DNA from 3 places in the Exiguobacterium sp. SH3S1 genome. Region 2 is predicted to be linked to each of the others. Evidence: riboswitches for the same ligand, from Rfam matches in the RefSeq annotation. Region 2 holds a riboswitch; each other region holds the start of a gene.

Region 1 (5,903 bases), on a different contig from region 2:
GCTCGCGTATTTTCGGTGAGCGAGATGTTTTTGTAGTCGGGTGAGCGGTCTTCGTTCAAGATGACGTTTTCGATCAACGATCCGAAACGGATGGCGTCATAAATTTGAGGTTCGTTCTCACGCGACAAGTTGATCGTCTTGGCGTAGCAACCGCCTTCGATGTTGAAGATGCCGTCTGGTGACCAACCGTGCTCATCGTCACCGATGAGATGCCGTTCCATATCGGCCGATAGCGTCGTCTTTCCCGTGCCCGATAGTCCGAAGAAGAGCGCCGTCTCCCCGGCGTCCGAGACGTTGGCCGAGCAATGCATCGACAAGACGTGCTGTTCAGGTAATAGGAAGTTCATGACCGAGAAAATCGATTTTTTAATTTCGCCGCCGTATTCTGTTCCCCCGATCAGAATGGTACGTTTGGCGAACGAGACGAGGATAAATGTTTCTGAGTTCGTCCCGTCAACTGTTGGGTCGGCCTTGTAGCTCGGTGCATAAATGACCGTGAACGGGTCAAACGCAGCTCTCGTCGGCCACTCTCGCAAGAACAACTGCTTCGCGAACAAGCTGTGCCACGCGTACTCGGTGATGGCGCGTACAGGTAGCGTGTAGTGCTCGTCAGCTCCAGCCGAAGCTTCGAGATAATACAGCTTCTGTTTCGTCTCGAGATGGGTGAGGACTTTGTCGAGAAGAGCGGTGAACTTTTCTTCTGCGATCGGCTGATTGATCGGCCCCCAGTCCACTAACGAGTTGCTGACTTCATCTTGGACGACGAATTTGTCTTTCGGTGACCGTCCTGTGAATTTCCCTGTACTGACCGATAAAGCCCCGTCTTTCGTCAGTACGCCTTCACCGTTACGAATGGCTTCTTCCACCAGTTCTGGAACCGTTAAGTTCCGTAATACATCGGCACCCTTAATTAATTCTTCGATTTTCAGGAGCGTAGTCGCCATCCTGAATCCCACCTTTCCCCTAAATAGATGTGGATGAAATCCGCATACTTCCGCGTTTAATTAGTATGACATTTTCATTATATGTGACACACTAATCGAAAACAAGCATTTCTTTACCCTTTAAAGTAAGCGCTTTCTTACAAAGACATTCTAACATATTCTGTATAAGCGGGGAGTGAAAAAACGGAAACCGTCAAAAAAATGTTTGATATTTCACAAACATAAATGATTTCCGTGATTACGAAGAAATTTACAAATTAAGCAGATACGCTTGACAGAACGGTATGGCATTTATATGATGGTGTTCGTAACGGATACTCTTATTCTGAGCGGTGGAGGGAACAAGGCCCTACGAAGCCCAGCAACCGTCCGATCCTGTAGTCTTTTTCGGAAAAGGTGCTATCCTGAAGCGAAGCGACAGCTTCGAACGATAAGAGGGTAAGGAAGAACGATTCAACCTTTCCCATTGAACGTGGCGAAAGGTTTTTTTCATTACCGTCCCAAAGCAACGCGTAAGGGGAACGAGTACCGTCCACACATCACCCTTATTAATAGGAGGTTTTTCGAAATGTCAAACTTGAACCGTCGACTTTTCACTTCGGAGTCCGTCACTGAAGGACATCCGGATAAAATTTGTGACCAAATCTCAGATGCGATTTTGGATGCAATTTTGGCTGAAGATCCAAACGCCCGCGTTGCGGCTGAGACGTCTGTCACGACAGGTCTCGTGCTCGTAGCTGGTGAAATCACGACATCGACTTACGTGGATATCCCGAAAGTTGTACGTGAAACTGTTCGTGAGATCGGCTACACGCGCGCCAAATATGGTTTTGACGCTGAGACTTGTGCTGTACTCACAGCAATCGACGAGCAGTCAGCAGACATCGCACTCGGTGTCGACCAAGCGCTCGAAGCTCGTGAAGGTCAAATGACTGACGAAGAAATCGATGCGATTGGTGCCGGTGACCAAGGCCTCATGTTCGGTTATGCAACGAACGAGACACCTGAACTCATGCCGCTCCCAATCTCACTCGCTCACAAATTGTCACGTCGCTTGGCAGAAGTCCGCAAAAACGGAACGCTCACTTACCTTCGTCCAGACGGTAAGACGCAAGTAACTGTTGAATACGACCAAGACAACAACCCGGTCCGTATCGATACGATCGTCATCTCGACGCAACACGCAGAAGACATCACGCTCGAGCAAATCCAAGCGGACCTTAAAGAACACGTGATCGCAGCAGTCATCCCGGCTGAACTCATCGATGCCGAGACAAAGTACTTCATCAACCCGACTGGCCGTTTTGTCATCGGTGGACCACAAGGTGATGCAGGTCTTACAGGACGTAAAATCATCGTCGACACATACGGTGGATATGCTCGCCACGGCGGTGGTGCGTTCTCAGGTAAAGATCCTACCAAAGTTGACCGTTCGGCAGCATACGCGGCCCGCTACGTGGCGAAAAACCTCGTTGCAGCTGGACTTGCTGACAAAGCGGAAGTTCAACTTGCATACGCGATCGGTGTCGCACACCCGGTTTCAATCGCGGTGGACACGTTCGGCACTGGTAAATTGAGCGAGACTGAACTCGTTGAACTCATTCGTGAGAACTTCGACCTTCGTCCGGCCGGCATCATTAAGATGCTCGACCTTCGTCGCCCGATCTACAGACAGACAGCAGCTTACGGACACTTTGGTCGCACAGACGTTGAACTCCCATGGGAGCAGACGGACAAAGCGGCATTGCTTGAAGAAGGCGCAAAACGTTTCGCATAAGCATAAAAAAACGACCTTTCGCGAGAAAGGTCGTTTTTTTATTATGCTTGTGGTTTATTTTCGTTTGTTGCGTTCTCGTTGCCGAGTGCTGTATCTTTCGCCTCGACGACTTTCTCACCAATATCTTGCAAATCTGATTTTGTTTCCTGGGCCGTCTCGACGACTTTGTTCACGTCTTCTTTGACCGTGTCGACTTCACCGACAACTTTTTCATAGACGTTTTGCACATCGGTCGACACTTCTTGAATCATACCTGACGCCGATTTCACTTGCTCGATGACTTGAGACGCTTTACCGGCCGGATCTTCTTTGATCGTGTCGACGAGACCGCCGACAGACGACTTCGCATTCGTGAGCGACTGTTTCGTCGTCTCACGGTTCGACGAGCTAAGTAGGGCGATCAGACCGCCGACGAGCGCACCGAGAAGCATCCCGGTCACGACGTTGATTCTAGGACCACCCGAGTTGGTTTGGTCGAATTGGCGATTCGGGTTGTTGGCGTTATCTGCGTGTGGATCGTTTTGTAATGTTGGTTCCATGTCTAAACACTCCTTTGTAAGTTGGCATTGGTACTCATATACCCTAGTTAAAATAGAAAATAACGTTCTGCTTTATTTCGACACGAAAAAGTAATAGAAGGGCAGGATATTTTTTACGTGATGGGGAATGATAGTACTAGATTGGCCAAAAGGGGGAAGCTGTTATGAAGATGCGGGAAGCCGTACCAGAAGATGCCGCCACGATTCGAGATATCGCACTTGCGACCATCAGTGTGACAGATGACGTTCGGTCTAAGGTGATGGAGCGCGCCTATCAACAAGAAGAGATCGTCCGGGCCATCGGTTCGAGTGAAGAAGCGAAAGAACAGTTGTTCATCGTCGGTGAGGCCGAAGGAGACGTCATCGGGTTTTACCATGCGATCGACCGCGGTGATACTTGGGAAGTGCTTCGTCTCTATCTTCATCCGGCTCACCATCGCCAAGGACTTGGGGCAGAACTGCTGACACATCTCCAAGAGCGGAAGGCGCAGCCGATCGAGCTGTATGTCGAGAGTTCGAACGAGCAGGCGATCGCGTTCTTAAGCCATCAAGCGTTCACCGAACTGAACCGAATTCAAGAAGAAGTGTATGATCAACCGATGGAGCTTATCCATTTGCGCTACGACCCACGCTAAGACTCCAGACGGATTTTCTTTCAAACATCAGTCAGCGGCTGATGTTTTTTGTTAGAATTGATGAGACATACTAATAATGAGGTGACAGCATGACATATGAAGAAGAATCACGAAAAGGAGTTATCGTGATCGTTTACCCGTTGCAGTTCACGTCCCGGCTCAGCGAAGCATTTTTGCAGCGACTCAGTGTCGACTATGAGGTGCTTGTCGTGACCGGACAGACGGTCGGACTGATGGCAGAAGACCATAAACAGCTGATCAAGAACACGCTACGGGAAGCGAGTCAGTCCAAACTACCGATTCACGTCATCGCCTTCAGTCTCGGGGCGCTCTTGACGAACCGCCTCCTGCAAGAGTACGACGTGCCGCTCGGGAGTTTGACATACATCTCCCCGCTCTTTGATTGGCATTCGTCCCGCCAAATCGGCGGGCTCAAGCAAGTCGTCGCCAGTGCGGTCGACCGGTTCCGCCCCGATTTGCCGCTCAGTATGATGACGTTCACCGGCGGCGGGGAAGAGTCGTCTCGTTTCGGCGAGATCACATACGCGCAGTACCGCGAAATCGAAGAAGAGATCGTCGAGCATCAAGAGGAGAAGAAACATTTACCTCGCTTACCGCTCGCTTGCTTCTACGCGCCGGACGATCGTTTCGCCGACGTGAGGCTGACGTTGAACGTCTGCCGCAAAATTGGCGGCGATCAAGTCTACATCCGTCGGCTCGAAGGGTTCCCACACTTTGGCTATGAACGGCTGAACACGAAGTTCGCGGAGACGCTCATCACGTTTTATGAATTGATTCGGGAATAGACAAAAGGCGACTCACGCGAGTCGCCTGTTTTCATGCCCGTTTTTCGATCGCCACGATGAATGGGGGATGATTGATTTGATTGACGAAGCCGTAACGGAGGACGCCGGCTCGTTTTTGGTCGAGTGCCTCGGCGTACGCGAGCACCTCGTCCCGCTCGACTTTCCCGCTCTCATGGCCGTGATAGATGACGACGACGATGACACCGCCGACGGCCATCACGTCGAGCAATTGCTCGAGGGCGTCGATCGTCGTGTTGCCGGTCGTTGTGATCGACTTGTCGCTCCCAGGCAAGTAGCCGAGATTGAAGACGGCCGCCGTGATCGGACGGGTTTCATCCGCGACGACCGCCTTGACCGTGTCGTGGCTGTCGTGGACGACCGAGACACGATCAAGCAGATCGGCGGCGGTGATGCGGTCTGTCGTCGCCTTGACTGCCGCCTCTTGGACGTCAAACGCGTAAACGTGACCGCTGCCGACTCGTTCTGCTAGAAACAATGTATCGTGTCCGTTGCCGGCCGTCATATCGACGGCGACGGCACCGTCTGTAACGTGTTCACTTAATAGATGCTTCGCGAACGGTAAAACTCTCATTAATCCCATAGATCTCATCCTTCTTTTTTCCTTGGAAGGAATCACGACGTTCCAACTCGGCGTTGATGGCGTTCAAGACGGCCATTTTGTGCCGGCTCCACGTCGGTCCGATCAATAAGTCGGGTGGACCGTCGCCCGTCAATCGATGAATCACGATCTCAGGCGGTAAGTACTCGAGCTGATCGCAGACGAGCGAGACGTATGTCGTCTCGTCCATGAGTTCGAGCAGCCCTAACTCGTATTGTCTGGCGAGCGGCGTCTGTTTTAAGACGTGGAGCAAATGGATCTTGATTCCTTGTATGTCCATTTTAGCAACTTCTCGGGCCGTGTCGAGCATCATGTCTGGCGTTTCGCCAGGAAGACCGTTGATGATATGGACGCAGACGGAAATGTTCCGGCTCCGCAGTTTCGCGAGACCGTCGAGGAACGTCTTATAGTCGTGGCCCCGGTTGATCTTTTTCGCGGTTGAATCATGGATTGTCTGCAGGCCGAGTTCGACCGTGAGTGACGTCCGCTCGTTCAACTCAGCGAGATAGTCGACGACGTCGTCTGGCAGACAGTCGGGTCGTGTCGCGATCGACAGACCGACGACGCCTTCTTCTACGAGTGC
Region 2 (5,903 bases):
GGTGAGCGGAATCCGTTCAATTTTTAATGATTCATATCTCGGGGCCGCCTCGGTCGCGTCAAACGTGACTTCAATCGGTTGAGACGAGAAAGAACCGTTCTGATGCCCCATCAACACGTACGGAAGCTTCTCTTCTGGACTGAAGGCCATCATCATTTGGACGTCACCCATCGACGACGTCGCCGGTTCGAACGTATTGATCGGGAACAGTGTCGGCCAACCTTCGACAGCGATCTCCATCTCCCCATACAGCGCCTGTGAGAAGCTGAATAACGAATCTGGAAACAATTCAAGTTCATGGTCATATCCGCTCTTTACCTCTGATTGAAGGAACATCGCTCCGTCCGAGGCTTTCGTCTGTAACACGGCAGGAGCACGGCCGATCGAAGTTCCTGTCGACGCGCTTATCTCTTCTGGGAAAGACGGAATCACTTCCGCTTGGAGACGATGAGAGACCATATCGCGGCAAATTGCATAAGATTTATCCCCTTTGACGTATGTCACACTTTTGAACATGTAATCTTCCCCTGAGTTCGTCAAAGGGGGCCGGCTCGCCACGACCGTGTCGAAGACCGTTAACTCCCCGTCTAGCGACGTCGTCAAGTCACCCGTGCACGCCGCTAACGTCTCATCGATATCGGTGACCGGCTCTGCCTCAAGCGAATATTTATTCACGGTCCAATGGTGATCGATATAATCCAATTTCAACGCGCTCGTCTCGTCTTTTCCGCATCCGGAAAGTAAAACCGCGCTCAACAGCATCCATTTGACAGATTGTTTCAACGTTTCCGCCCCTCGTCTTCTTGATGACCCAATTTTACCATTATCTTACTTATTAAAGAACATAAAAAAACCCGTCCACTTACTTGGACGGGTTCGACGCTTCGATTAGATGCTGTTATCGATGGCGCGTGTCAGTCTCGTCTCGACATCCAGTGCGATGGACTGGAGCGACTCGTCCTCGATCAATTCGATCAGTTTCGTCGGTTTCGGCATCCCGACATGGGTCGCCCCGTCTTTCGTGAAGACGGCGAGCTTGCACGGCAGGAAGTAGCCACCCTCCCGGTGCGCCGTGATGACTTTCTTGGCCTTTTTCGGGTTGCACACTTCGAGGATATGATAGTCCCCGTCGATGGCTTCCCCTTTCTCTTTGAGCGTATCACTCAAGTCGAAATCCCACAGCACGCCGAACGCTTCGTCCTTGAGCGTCGCTTTCAACTTCTCGACCACTGCTTCGACCGACTGATCCGTCTTCACTGTATAATCAAACATATAAGCCCCTCCTTGTTTGTTGTCTCTCTCGTCATGTACCCGAACTAGTCTGAAACAAATCGTATCGTCGTTTTGAAAAAGTATATGTGATTTGAAACATATTCCGCGTTCGACTCGTAGTAATGAGAGAAAATAAAAGAGTCCATACTTACGCAAAGGAGAAGTGGTTGTCGTGACGGTCACCGTATTCACGCATACAAGCTGCAGTTCTTCCCGCAAGACGCTCGATTGGTTACGCGAACAGAATATCCCGTTCATCGAGAAGAAATTGACCGACCAAGGAATGTCGTTCACCGAGTTCAAGGAGATGCTCCGGCTCACCGAAAACGGGACGACCGATCTCTTGTCTGTCCAAAAAAGTGTCTACAAACAAGCGGCCGACCAGCTCGACGAGATGTCGCTCCGCGAACTGTACAGTTTTGTCGCGACGCATCCACAGATCTTGAAGAGTCCGATCGTCGTCGATGACAACCGGATCCAGATCGGGTTCAGCGAGAAAGAAATCCGGACGTTCATCCCGCGGCATAACCGGATCGCCGACTTGAAACGACTAAACGACTATTAGACAAACAGTAAGAGCGCCGCAAATTTTGCGACGCTCTTTTGTCAGGCTTTCTTTAGTCGGGCCGCCAAACGGTTGCCGAATGATTGGATCGACTGCACGAGCAGGATCAAGACGAAGATCGTCACGTACATGACCTCTGGCTCGAACCGGAGATGCCCGTACTGATAGGCGATATCGCCGAGTCCACCCGCACCGACGAGACCCGCCATCGCCGTCGCGCCGATCAGACCGATCGTCGCGATCGTCAGACCGAGCACGATTGACGACCGCGCCTCACGGATCAATACGTACCAGATGATCTTACGCGTCGAGATGCCCATCGCCTCGTACGCCTCGACGACGCCGCGGTCGACTTCGAGCAGTGCCGACTCCATCAAGCGGGCGATGTATGGCGCCGTGAAGACGATGAGCGGCAAGAGGACGCCTTGGACGCCGATCGTCGTCCCCATGATGAAACGGGTGAACGGCAAGATAAAGAATAGCAGAATGATGAACGGGATCGAGCGGACGACGTTGATCACGCTCGACAATGCCCCGTAAAAGTAACGGTTCGCGAGCCGTCCATTCGGCCGCGTCAAGACGAGGAGCGTCCCGAGCGGCAAGCCGATCAGTGTCGAGATGACGAGCGCGATGCCGGTCATCGTCAGCGTCTGGATCGTGCCCGTCCAAATCAAGTCACCCCAATTTCCCCAAAACTGCAGCATGGTTCGTCACCTCCTTCACTTTGACGCCGCTCGCTTCAAGGTAGCGGACGGCTTGGTCGGTCTGTGCCTGGTCCCCGTCGAGATGGACGAGCAAGTTGCCGACGAGACCGCCTTTCAGCTTTTTGATCCCGCCCCCGATGATGTTCGGCAGCAGGCCGAACCGTTTCGTCAGCTCGGCGAGGACGGCCTGTTCGGTCTGGTGACCGATGAACGACAAGTTGACGAGCGTCCCGTGCGAGCTCAACACGTCGACGACTTCTTTCGGGACGTCGAGGTTCGCTTTCAAGAAGCGGCGCGTCGTCGGATGTTGCGGGTCTGAGAAGACGTCGAGGACGTCGCCTTCCTCGACGATCTTGCCGGCGTCGATGACGGCGACCCGGTCACAGATCCGCTCGATGACTTCCATCTCATGGGTGATCAAGAAGATCGTCAGCCCGAGCTCGCGGTTGATCTCGAGCAACAGATCGAGGATCGACTCGGTCGTCTCCGGGTCGAGCGCGCTCGTCGCCTCGTCGCTGAGCAGGATGTCGGGCTCGTGCGCCAACGCCCGGGCGATGGCGACGCGCTGTTTCTGGCCGCCCGAGAGTTGCTCCGGGTAATGTTTACGGTGATCGGTCAGTCCGACGATGTCGAGATACTTGTCGACCCGCTCGCTGATCGAGCGTTTATCGAGTCCTTCTAGGCGGAGCGGGATGGCGACGTTGTCTTCGACGGTCGCCGTCTTCAACAGGTTATAGTGCTGGAAGATCATCCCGATGCGGTGACGGAGCTTCGATAACCCTTTTTTGTCGAGCGTCGTGATGTCTTGCCCTTCGATCTCGACTTGACCTGACGTCGGCCGTTCGAGCAGATTGATCATGCGGATGAGCGTGCTCTTGCCGGCGCCGCTCCGACCGATGATGCCGAAGATCTCGCCCTTTTCAATCGTCAGCGAGACGTCGTCGAGCGCCGTGACGGTCCCTTTGTTTACCGTGAATGTTTTTGAGATCTGTTTGAGTGCGATCATAGTGCCTCCTTAAAACGCTGGGACGATCGAGCCGTTGAACGTCTCTTCGATGAACGTCCGGACCTCGTCCGAGTGGTAGTAAGATTTGAGTGTCTCGACGACTTCATCGTCCTTGTTGTCGGTACGGACGACGACGTAGTTCGGGTACGGGTTGTCGACCGTGTCTTCATGGAACAAGGCGTCCTCATTGATCGATAGGCCGGCACCCATCGCGAAGTTCGTGTTGATGGCCGCGAGCGCGACTTCCGGGAGCTGGGTCGGGAGCTGTGACGCCTCGAGCTCGATGAATTCGAGGTTGAGCGGGTTCTCGGCGATGTCACGTTTCGTCGCCTTGTCCGTCAATCCTTCTTTCAAGGTGATGAGTCCGGCCGTCTCATACAGGCGCAGCGCCCGAAGTTCGTTCGCCGGGTCGTTCGGGACGGCGACTTTATCGCCTTCCTTCAACTCCTTGATGTCCGTCAGCTTATCCGAATAGAGCCCCATCGGGAAAGCGACCGTCTTGAACACGTCGTCGATCTTATAGCCTTTGTCCGACTTCTGCAGCTCGAGGAACGACAGCGTCTGGTAACTGTTCACGTCAAGGCTGCCTTCGTCGAGCGCCGTGTTCGGCGTGTTGTAGTCGTTGAACACTTTGATGTCGAGCTCGAGGCCATCCTCGGCTGCGAGTTCTTTTACTTTCTCGGCGATCTGCTGGTGCGGTCCGCCTGTCACGCCGATCGTGAGGGATTCTGTGCTGAGCGCTTCGCTCGCGTCCGATTGGCCGCACGCCGACAAGGCGATGGCCGCGAGTAGAGATGTTCCTGCGAGTACTGTTTTCTGTTTGATGTTCATGAATGATTCCTCCTCCAAAATAAAAGCCCGCTACTCATAAAGAGTGGCGGGCACGACAAGTCAAAGACAGTCGGACACGCTCATCTCCCAGACGTTTCGTCTGTTGGAATTAGCACCATGATCGTTACGATCTGGTTGCCGGGTTTCATAGGGCCAGTCCCTCCACCACTCTTGATAAGCTATCGGTCTTATTTAATTGTTATCATCTTACTTTTAATCCTTTTATTTGTAAACAGAAAATACTGAATTTTCAAAAATTATTTTCAAATAGTCAATATCGAGCGGGACGGGTGAGCGTTGCAATTCAGTCTCGGCCCGGACCGCGTCGACCAGTTGCGGGATGTCGGCCGGAACGAGTCCGAGCGTCTCAAGTGACGTCGGCGCGCCGATCCTGGCGAGCCACGCCTCTAAATACGGGGCGTCAGACGAGCCACGCAACCGTTCTTGGACAAGGAGGCCGAAGCCGACCTTGTCGCCATGTAAGAACGGATGGGTCGACTCGAAGCGGCTGAGCGCGTTGTGGACGGCGTGGGCGACGGCGACGCGTGTCCCGGCGTCCCCGAAACCACCGACGGCACCGCCGACGGCAAGGATGTGATCGACCGCGAACCGGGTCTCTGGCCCATACGCGGTGAAACTGGACTCACTCAAGTCGAGTTCGACGAGCCGGCCGCATTGCTCGGCCAAGGCGAGACCGGTATTGACGCCGGCATCAGGCGAACTGTCGCCGCTCAAATAGCGGGCCTCGTAAAACTTGGCGACCGTGTCGATGACGCCGGCTCGGAAGTAGTCGTACGGCGAGTCCGTCACGACCCTCGCGTCGACGATGACCCGCTCGATGACGACGCGGAACACGTCGTAGCGGTCATAGGCGCCCTGCTCGTCATAGATGACGCTGAGCGGTGTGAAGGCGGCACAGTTCGAGGCGAGCGTCGGGATGACGATCAGCGGGACACCTTGCCGGTAAGCGACGAGTTTCGCCGTATCGACGAGCTTGCCCCCACCGACGGCAAGGAGGACATCCACATCCTTCAAACGGAGCCGTTCGACCTCCGCGTCCGTGCATTCGCCACGGAACAGCGATGTCGGATAGGCAGTGATCGCTGGCAGGACGCGCTTGACGACGTCAAAACCGTTCTGGCCGCGCAGCACGTGAGCACGACGGCCAGCGATCAATTCATCGAGCCGCTCGAGCGCGTCATCCGCATGGTCGTACTCGAGCACGGCTTGGCGGATCATGCCCGGACCTCTTCATACGTCGCGAACAGTTTCTCGATCCGCTCGACGGCCTCGTCGATCTTCGACTCGGCGGAGACGAGTCCGAACCGGACGTACCGCTCGCCTTCTGAGCCGAAGAAATAGCCCGGCGTCACGGCGACCCCTGCCTCGTGGAGCAGCTTATGCGAGAACGATTTGGCGTCCCCGTCCGGCACTTTCGCCCAGACGAAGAACGAGCCGCTCGGGGCCGTGATGTCCCATCCGGCCTGACGTAACCCGTCGACGAGCCGGTCGCGGCGGGCCTCAT
Region 3 (5,903 bases), on a different contig from region 2:
GGACAACTTGACGGTACAGCCGTATTCAATCGTCGGGAAAGAGAACAAGTCGTACTTGGCGATCGCTTTTCGGAGCGCGCCCATGTCGAACGCGGCGTTATGGGCCATGACGACGTCGACGGCGTTCAGAATCGGGTAGAGCTGTTCGAGCACTTCGGGTAATGCTGGGGCGTCCCAGACGTCGCTCGGGCGAATCCCGTGGACGCGAATATTGCCTTGGTCAAAGTCTTCCTCAGGATTGACGAGCCATTGGTTCGTCTCGACGACTTCACCGTCTGTCAGTAGACTCCAACCGACAGAGCAGATGCTCCGACTGTCGCGATTGGCCGTCTCGACATCGATGGCTAGAATAGAATGTGGCATAAAAGTTCCTCTCTTCTCAAAAAATCTGTACAAAAAAAGTCTAACACAAGGTTAGACGGGAAAGCGATCATGCGGCCGAGAGATGCCGGCACGCCTCGGCGCAGCGCAAGCAAGCTTCAGAGCAACGTTGGCAATGGTCGTACAAGTGACGCCCGCATTCGACGGCACACGTATCACACACTTGCGCACAGAGCGCCGCGATCGGTCTTGTGAACGCCGAGTCGGTTTCGAGCGCGTTCAAGGTGAGCGTGGCGACTTCGGCGCATTCTTTCGTCAACCGGATGCATTCCGAGACCATCAGCAGATCTTCTTCTTGTAAACATTTCGAGAAGCAATGATTGCTCGCTCGGATACAATCGATCACGGCCAAAATCGTCTCTTCGACAGCGGCTCGGTTCATTGGAAGTCCCCCTTAAGATAAATGATGTCTTACAATCATTACCCGGTTCGTGTCGACTTAAACCGAGGCGGGGACACGAAAAAAGTCGGTCCACATCAGTGGACCGACTTAAGGAATGGAGCATAGCGGGCTCGAACCGCTGACCTCCACGCTGCCAGCGTGGCGCTCTCCCAGCTGAGCTAATGCCCCGTTGGAAATTATTATATCATTCTAATAAATGATTTGGCAACAAGAAAAACGAAAGAACTTTGAAAATCATTTTTGAAGTTTATTGGGCGCTAGAGCCGGGAAGAACAGACAGAATGTTATATTAAGAAAGCAGGTGCAACATATGGAGATGATTTTGCTGGCGCTACTGCCCGCACTCATGTGGGGGAGTATCCCGCTTATCGTATCTATTGTCGGCGGCAAGCCGATTCAACAATTGGTCGGCACGACGATCGGCGCGATGGTAATGGCGACTGTCATCGCGCTCGTCTTCAAACCAGAGTTCACGACGCTCGCGATCGTGACTGGTTTCATATCGGGTGTGTTCTGGGCGCTCGGACAATACCTTCAATTCCAGTCATTCCAAATTTTGAGCGTCTCGAAAGCGATGCCAATCAGTACAGGGATGCAGCTTGTCGGGACATCACTGTTCGGGGTCATCGTCCTTGGGGACTGGAAGACGCCGACTGAACTATGGCTCGGCTTCTCGGCCCTCGTCTTGATCATCATCGGGGCCGTCATGACGTCATATCAACAACATAAAGAATCTGACAGCAGTAGTGCTTTGAAAAAAGGGCTACTCGTGCTGCTCGTTTCGAGCATCGGTTACGTGACGTACGCCGTCCTCACCAACTACTTTGAGGTCGATGGCATCACCGCCATCCTACCGCAGTCACTCGGGATGTTCATCGCCGCGCTCTTGTTCAGTCTTCGTGAAAAAGATGTGAAAAAGTTTGATCCGAAGACGTTCAAGAACATCTTCGCCGGGCTTGCCTGGGGGATCGGGAACTTCGGGTTGTTCGTCTCGAGCGGAGAAGTCGGCATCGCCACGTCGTTCGCACTGTCTCAACTGAACGTCGTCGTCGCGACACTCGGTGGCATTTACTTGCTAAAAGAAGAAAAGACGTCGAAAGAACGCGTCTTCGTGTTTATGGGGATCGGTCTGATCGTGGTCGCCGGTTTTATGTTAGGGCTCGCGAAGAGCTAAAAAAACGACGGGTATGAGGCCCGTCGTTGTCAGCTTGTCCACGTCTGGTCGATGAACTCGTCACGGCCAGATTGTTTCCGGTCCGCTTTATAGTGGGCCGGATTTTTTTTATGATAATCTTGATGATAGTCTTCGGCCGGGTAAAAGACGTCAGCCGGTAAGATTTTCGTCACAATCGGTTGTTTGAACTTTCCGCTCGCAGCGAGCGCGTCGCGGCTCTGTTCTGCTTTCACGCGTTGTTCTTCCGTATGATAGAAGATGGCGGGCGCATATTGTTGCCCGCGGTCTTGGAACTGGCCGCCGTCGTCGGTCGGGTCAGTCTGAATCCAATACAGTTCGAGCAAGCGCTCATACGCGAACTGAGACGGATCGAACGTGATCTCGACGACCTCGTAATGACCGCTCGTGCCTGTCTTGACGTCTTTATACGTCGGATTGTCGACGTGTCCGCCCGTATAGCCGGATACGATGCCTTCGATGCCTGGCTGTTCCTCGAACGGTGTCACCATGCACCAAAAACAACCGCCTGCGAATGTAGCTTTTTCCAAAATAAAATCCCCCTCATGTTCATTCCAAAAAAAGCGCCCATGTCATCGACATGAGCGTTTTGTCATATCGTCCAAGGCGATGCCTTGCTGGAAGTAGCACCTTGCCGAAGCAGGTTGCTGTGAAGTCATAGAGCCAGGTCTCTCGTTCACTCAAGATATCGATATGTAGTTGGTGACAGCATCATATCATCTGTCTCGTTTAAACGTCAACGATTTGGTGTGCGCCGAAGTTGAAATAGCGTGGCACCAACAATCAAGATAATGAGGGCGATGGACGCAGGGAATGCCCACGGCAAATCATCCCCGAACAATTGTAGAAAGAACAGGGCGAACACGGACAGTAAAACAAGGATGTAAGAGCGGGACATGGCTACCTCCAATAACGTTTCTTCTAGTGTATCAAGTTGCACATCCAATGGCGATAAAAAGAAGGGGATTCGATGCATTCAGCGAATACCGAATAACATTGCCTATAAGGAGGGAATTGGATGCAAGACTTATTTGAACTAGACATCGAGACCGCACAGTGCGGCTATAAAGAAGGGACGTTCACGGCCCGGGACGTGACGGCCTACTATTTGACACGGATCGCTAGCTTGAACGATAAACTGAAAGCGGTCATCCAAGTGAACCCGGACGCGTTGTTCGAGGCGGAGGCGGCCGACCGTGCCTACCGACGCGGAGACCGGCTGCCACTCCTCGGTATTCCCGTTTTACTCAAGGACAACATCGAGACGGCGGGACTCATGAGGACGACTGCCGGCGCCGTGGCGCTCGAGCATCACTTTGCGGGTCGTGACGCTGAACTCGTCCGCCGCCTCCGTGAGCATGGGGCGGTCATTCTCGGCAAAACCAACTTATCGGAATGGGCCAATTTTTTGACGGAGGACATGCCGAACGGATGGAGCGGGGTCGGTGGCCAGACGCTCAATCCGTATGGTGACAATCTCGACGTCGGCGGTTCGAGCTCTGGCTCGGCGGCTGCCGTTGCGGCGAACTTGACGATGCTCGCCGTCGGCAGCGAGACGAGCGGGTCGATCATCCATCCGAGCGTCCATAACGGCATCGTCGGCATCAAACCGACGGTCGGGCTCATCAGCCGGAGTGGGATTATCCCGATTTCGCGGTCGCAAGATACGGCCGGTCCGATGGCGCGGACGCTCCGCGACGCGGTGCTCGCACTAGAAGCGATGTGCGGGGAAGACGACTCGGACCCGGCGACGACACATCTGCCGGCCGGTCCACCGTACCGGACGTGTCTCGACGAGCGTCAAGCCGTCGGCATGCGCGTCGGTTTCGTGAAGGCGGAACTGTCGGATGAAGAACAGACGCTCTATCAAGAAGCGCTGGCGTTACTCAAAGCGAGCGGGGTCGAGCTCGTCGAAGTCGACCTGCCGTCAAACGACGGACTTGACCAAGGCGACGTCCTCTACCATGAGTTCAAGCTCGGGATTGAGGCGTATTTGGCGACGACAGCGCTCCCATATGAAACGCTCAAGGACTTGATGGACTGGAACAAGCGTCACCCGGAAACGATCCCGCATGGACAAGTTACGTTCGAGAAAGCGAATCAGTTATTAGGGCGTTTGACCGAGTCGAGCTACCTAGAGCGACGCTTAGCCGACGTCCGGCACGCGAAAACGGACGGCCTCGATCGTTTATTGATGGAACAAACGCTTCACGCCCTGGCGTTGCCACACGACTTGAATTACGATATGGCGGCGAAGGCAGGGCACCCGACGGTCACGATCCCATACAAGCTCAAACAGAGCGGGGCACCTTTCGGGCTGTCATTCACGGGTACGAGCTATGCGGAACGAGACCTCATCCGCATCGCCTACGCGTTCGAACGCCACGTGACGCGTCCGATCCCGCCTATGTAAGAACGTTGCACCTGTCGCTCACGTCCGCTACAATGGTACGTATGCGGATTGAAGAAAGGACAGATTACAATGAAATCATCTATATATGGGCTGACATTTGATCAGCTGTCGGACGCTTGCGTATCTTGGGGATACAGTGCCTACCACGCCAGACAAATATGGGACTCGCTTTACATCGACCGTGTCAGACGGCTCGACGAGATCGCGGTTCGTCCCGAAGTGCGCGAACAGCTTGAGGCGAACTATGCGCTGACGACACAAGAACTGTTCGTCAAACAAGAAGCGGGTGACGGCACGGTCAAATTCTTACTTAAACTGCACGACGGGCATTATATCGAAACGGTGCTCATGCGCCATAAGTATGGACGTTCCGTCTGTGTGACGACACAAGTCGGGTGCAACATCGGCTGTAGTTTCTGTGCGAGCGGCCTCTTGAAGAAAACACGCGACTTGACGGCCGGCGAGGTCGTCGAACAGATCATGACCGTCCAACACTATTTAGACGAGGTCGGTGAAGATGACCGCGTCAGCCACATCGTCGTCATGGGAATCGGGGAGCCGTTCGATAACTTTGATAACTTGGTCGACTTCCTCCGTGTCGTCAAAGACGAGCGCGGTCTCGCGATCGCTCCTCGTAAAATCAACGTCTCGACGAGTGGGCTCGCCGACAAGATCTACAAGTTCGCGGACCTTGACCTGCGCATCAACTTGGCCCTCTCGCTGCACGCGCCAAACGATGCGCTGCGGACGAGAATCATGAAGATCAACCGGGCGTTCCCGCTCGATAAACTGATGCCGGCGATCCGTTACTACGTCGAGAAGACGAATAAACGGATCACGTTCGAGTACATCTTGCTCTCGAAAGTGAACGACTTGCCAGAACATGCCGAAGAACTCGCGGCGTTGATCAATGACATCAAAGACAAGTCTTACGTCAACTTGATCCCATACAACCCGGTCAACGAGCACATCCAGTACGAACGGAGTACGACCGAGGACATCATGGCGTTTTACGACGTCTTGAAAAAACGGGGCATCAATACGGGCGTGCGTCTCGAGCACGGGACCGATATCGATGCGGCATGCGGTCAATTACGCAGTAAACAAATGAACGTCGAAGGCGCCAAATAAACGAGCGCTCCGAATCGAAACCGATTCGGAGCGCTTTTATCGTGCCCGGGCGTATAATGCGTCAAACGAGAAATATCTTTAAACATTTTTGTGAATGATGAATAGTCCTTACCCCCTCAGGGAATAGTCTTTTGATATCAAAGCAGAGAGTGGAGGCAATTCAATGGAGACAGTAAACGCTACGTTATGGATTCGAGTCAGAAACACGCTCGGGGAAGGGCCTTGCTGGGACGCTGAACTGAAGCGGTTCTACTGGGTCGATATCGAAGGGCACGCGCTCTGGTGGTACGATGAGAAAGAAGATGAATTATCTTCGTTTGATATGGGACAGCAGGTCGGGTTTGTCGTCCCTAAAGTGACCGACGGCGTGATCGTCGGATTGA

What was found. Region 2 has a riboswitch for S-adenosylmethionine ahead of EVJ26_RS13065 (MetQ/NlpA family ABC transporter substrate-binding protein). Riboswitches for the same ligand answer to the same signal wherever they lie in the genome.
Region 1: linked by a shared signal. The riboswitch ahead of metK (methionine adenosyltransferase) and the one ahead of EVJ26_RS13065 (MetQ/NlpA family ABC transporter substrate-binding protein) in region 2 are both predicted to bind S-adenosylmethionine.
Region 3: linked by a shared signal. The riboswitch ahead of msrA (peptide-methionine (S)-S-oxide reductase MsrA) and the one ahead of EVJ26_RS13065 (MetQ/NlpA family ABC transporter substrate-binding protein) in region 2 are both predicted to bind S-adenosylmethionine.

The regions. Positions count from the first base shown of each region.
Region 1 covers NZ_SJUW01000002.1:151,864-157,766, reverse strand. Annotated here, with positions in the region: gene pckA (phosphoenolpyruvate carboxykinase (ATP)) at 1-944, opposite strand, end outside; SAM riboswitch class I at 1,262-1,381, shown strand; gene metK (methionine adenosyltransferase) at 1,513-2,721, shown strand; gene EVJ26_RS03535 (YtxH domain-containing protein) at 2,763-3,260, opposite strand; gene EVJ26_RS03530 (GNAT family N-acetyltransferase) at 3,425-3,895, shown strand; gene EVJ26_RS03525 (alpha/beta fold hydrolase) at 3,985-4,701, shown strand; gene mnmM (tRNA 5-(aminomethyl)-2-thiouridylate-methyltransferase MnmM) at 4,733-5,302, opposite strand; gene mnmL (tRNA modification radical SAM protein MnmL/YtqA) at 5,256-5,903, opposite strand, start outside.
Region 2 covers NZ_SJUW01000015.1:33,465-39,367, forward strand. Annotated here, with positions in the region: gene EVJ26_RS13040 (hypothetical protein) at 1-783, opposite strand, end outside; gene EVJ26_RS13045 (DUF302 domain-containing protein) at 889-1,272, opposite strand; gene EVJ26_RS13050 (Spx/MgsR family RNA polymerase-binding regulatory protein) at 1,445-1,837, shown strand; gene EVJ26_RS13055 (methionine ABC transporter permease) at 1,879-2,541, opposite strand; gene EVJ26_RS13060 (methionine ABC transporter ATP-binding protein) at 2,513-3,547, opposite strand; gene EVJ26_RS13065 (MetQ/NlpA family ABC transporter substrate-binding protein) at 3,557-4,378, opposite strand; SAM riboswitch class I at 4,456-4,559, opposite strand; gene EVJ26_RS13070 (iron-containing alcohol dehydrogenase) at 4,601-5,617, opposite strand; gene EVJ26_RS13075 (aminotransferase class I/II-fold pyridoxal phosphate-dependent enzyme) at 5,614-5,903, opposite strand, start outside.
Region 3 covers NZ_SJUW01000005.1:37,309-43,211, reverse strand. Annotated here, with positions in the region: gene EVJ26_RS07000 (3'-5' exonuclease) at 1-363, opposite strand, end outside; gene EVJ26_RS06995 (four-helix bundle copper-binding protein) at 431-763, opposite strand; tRNA gene EVJ26_RS06990 (tRNA-Ala) at 880-952, opposite strand; gene EVJ26_RS06985 (GRP family sugar transporter) at 1,095-1,958, shown strand; gene msrA (peptide-methionine (S)-S-oxide reductase MsrA) at 1,988-2,506, opposite strand; SAM riboswitch class I at 2,569-2,668, opposite strand; gene EVJ26_RS14465 (hypothetical protein) at 2,713-2,874, opposite strand; gene EVJ26_RS06975 (amidase family protein) at 2,995-4,389, shown strand; gene rlmN (dual-specificity RNA methyltransferase RlmN) at 4,459-5,520, shown strand; gene EVJ26_RS06965 (SMP-30/gluconolactonase/LRE family protein) at 5,684-5,903, shown strand, end outside.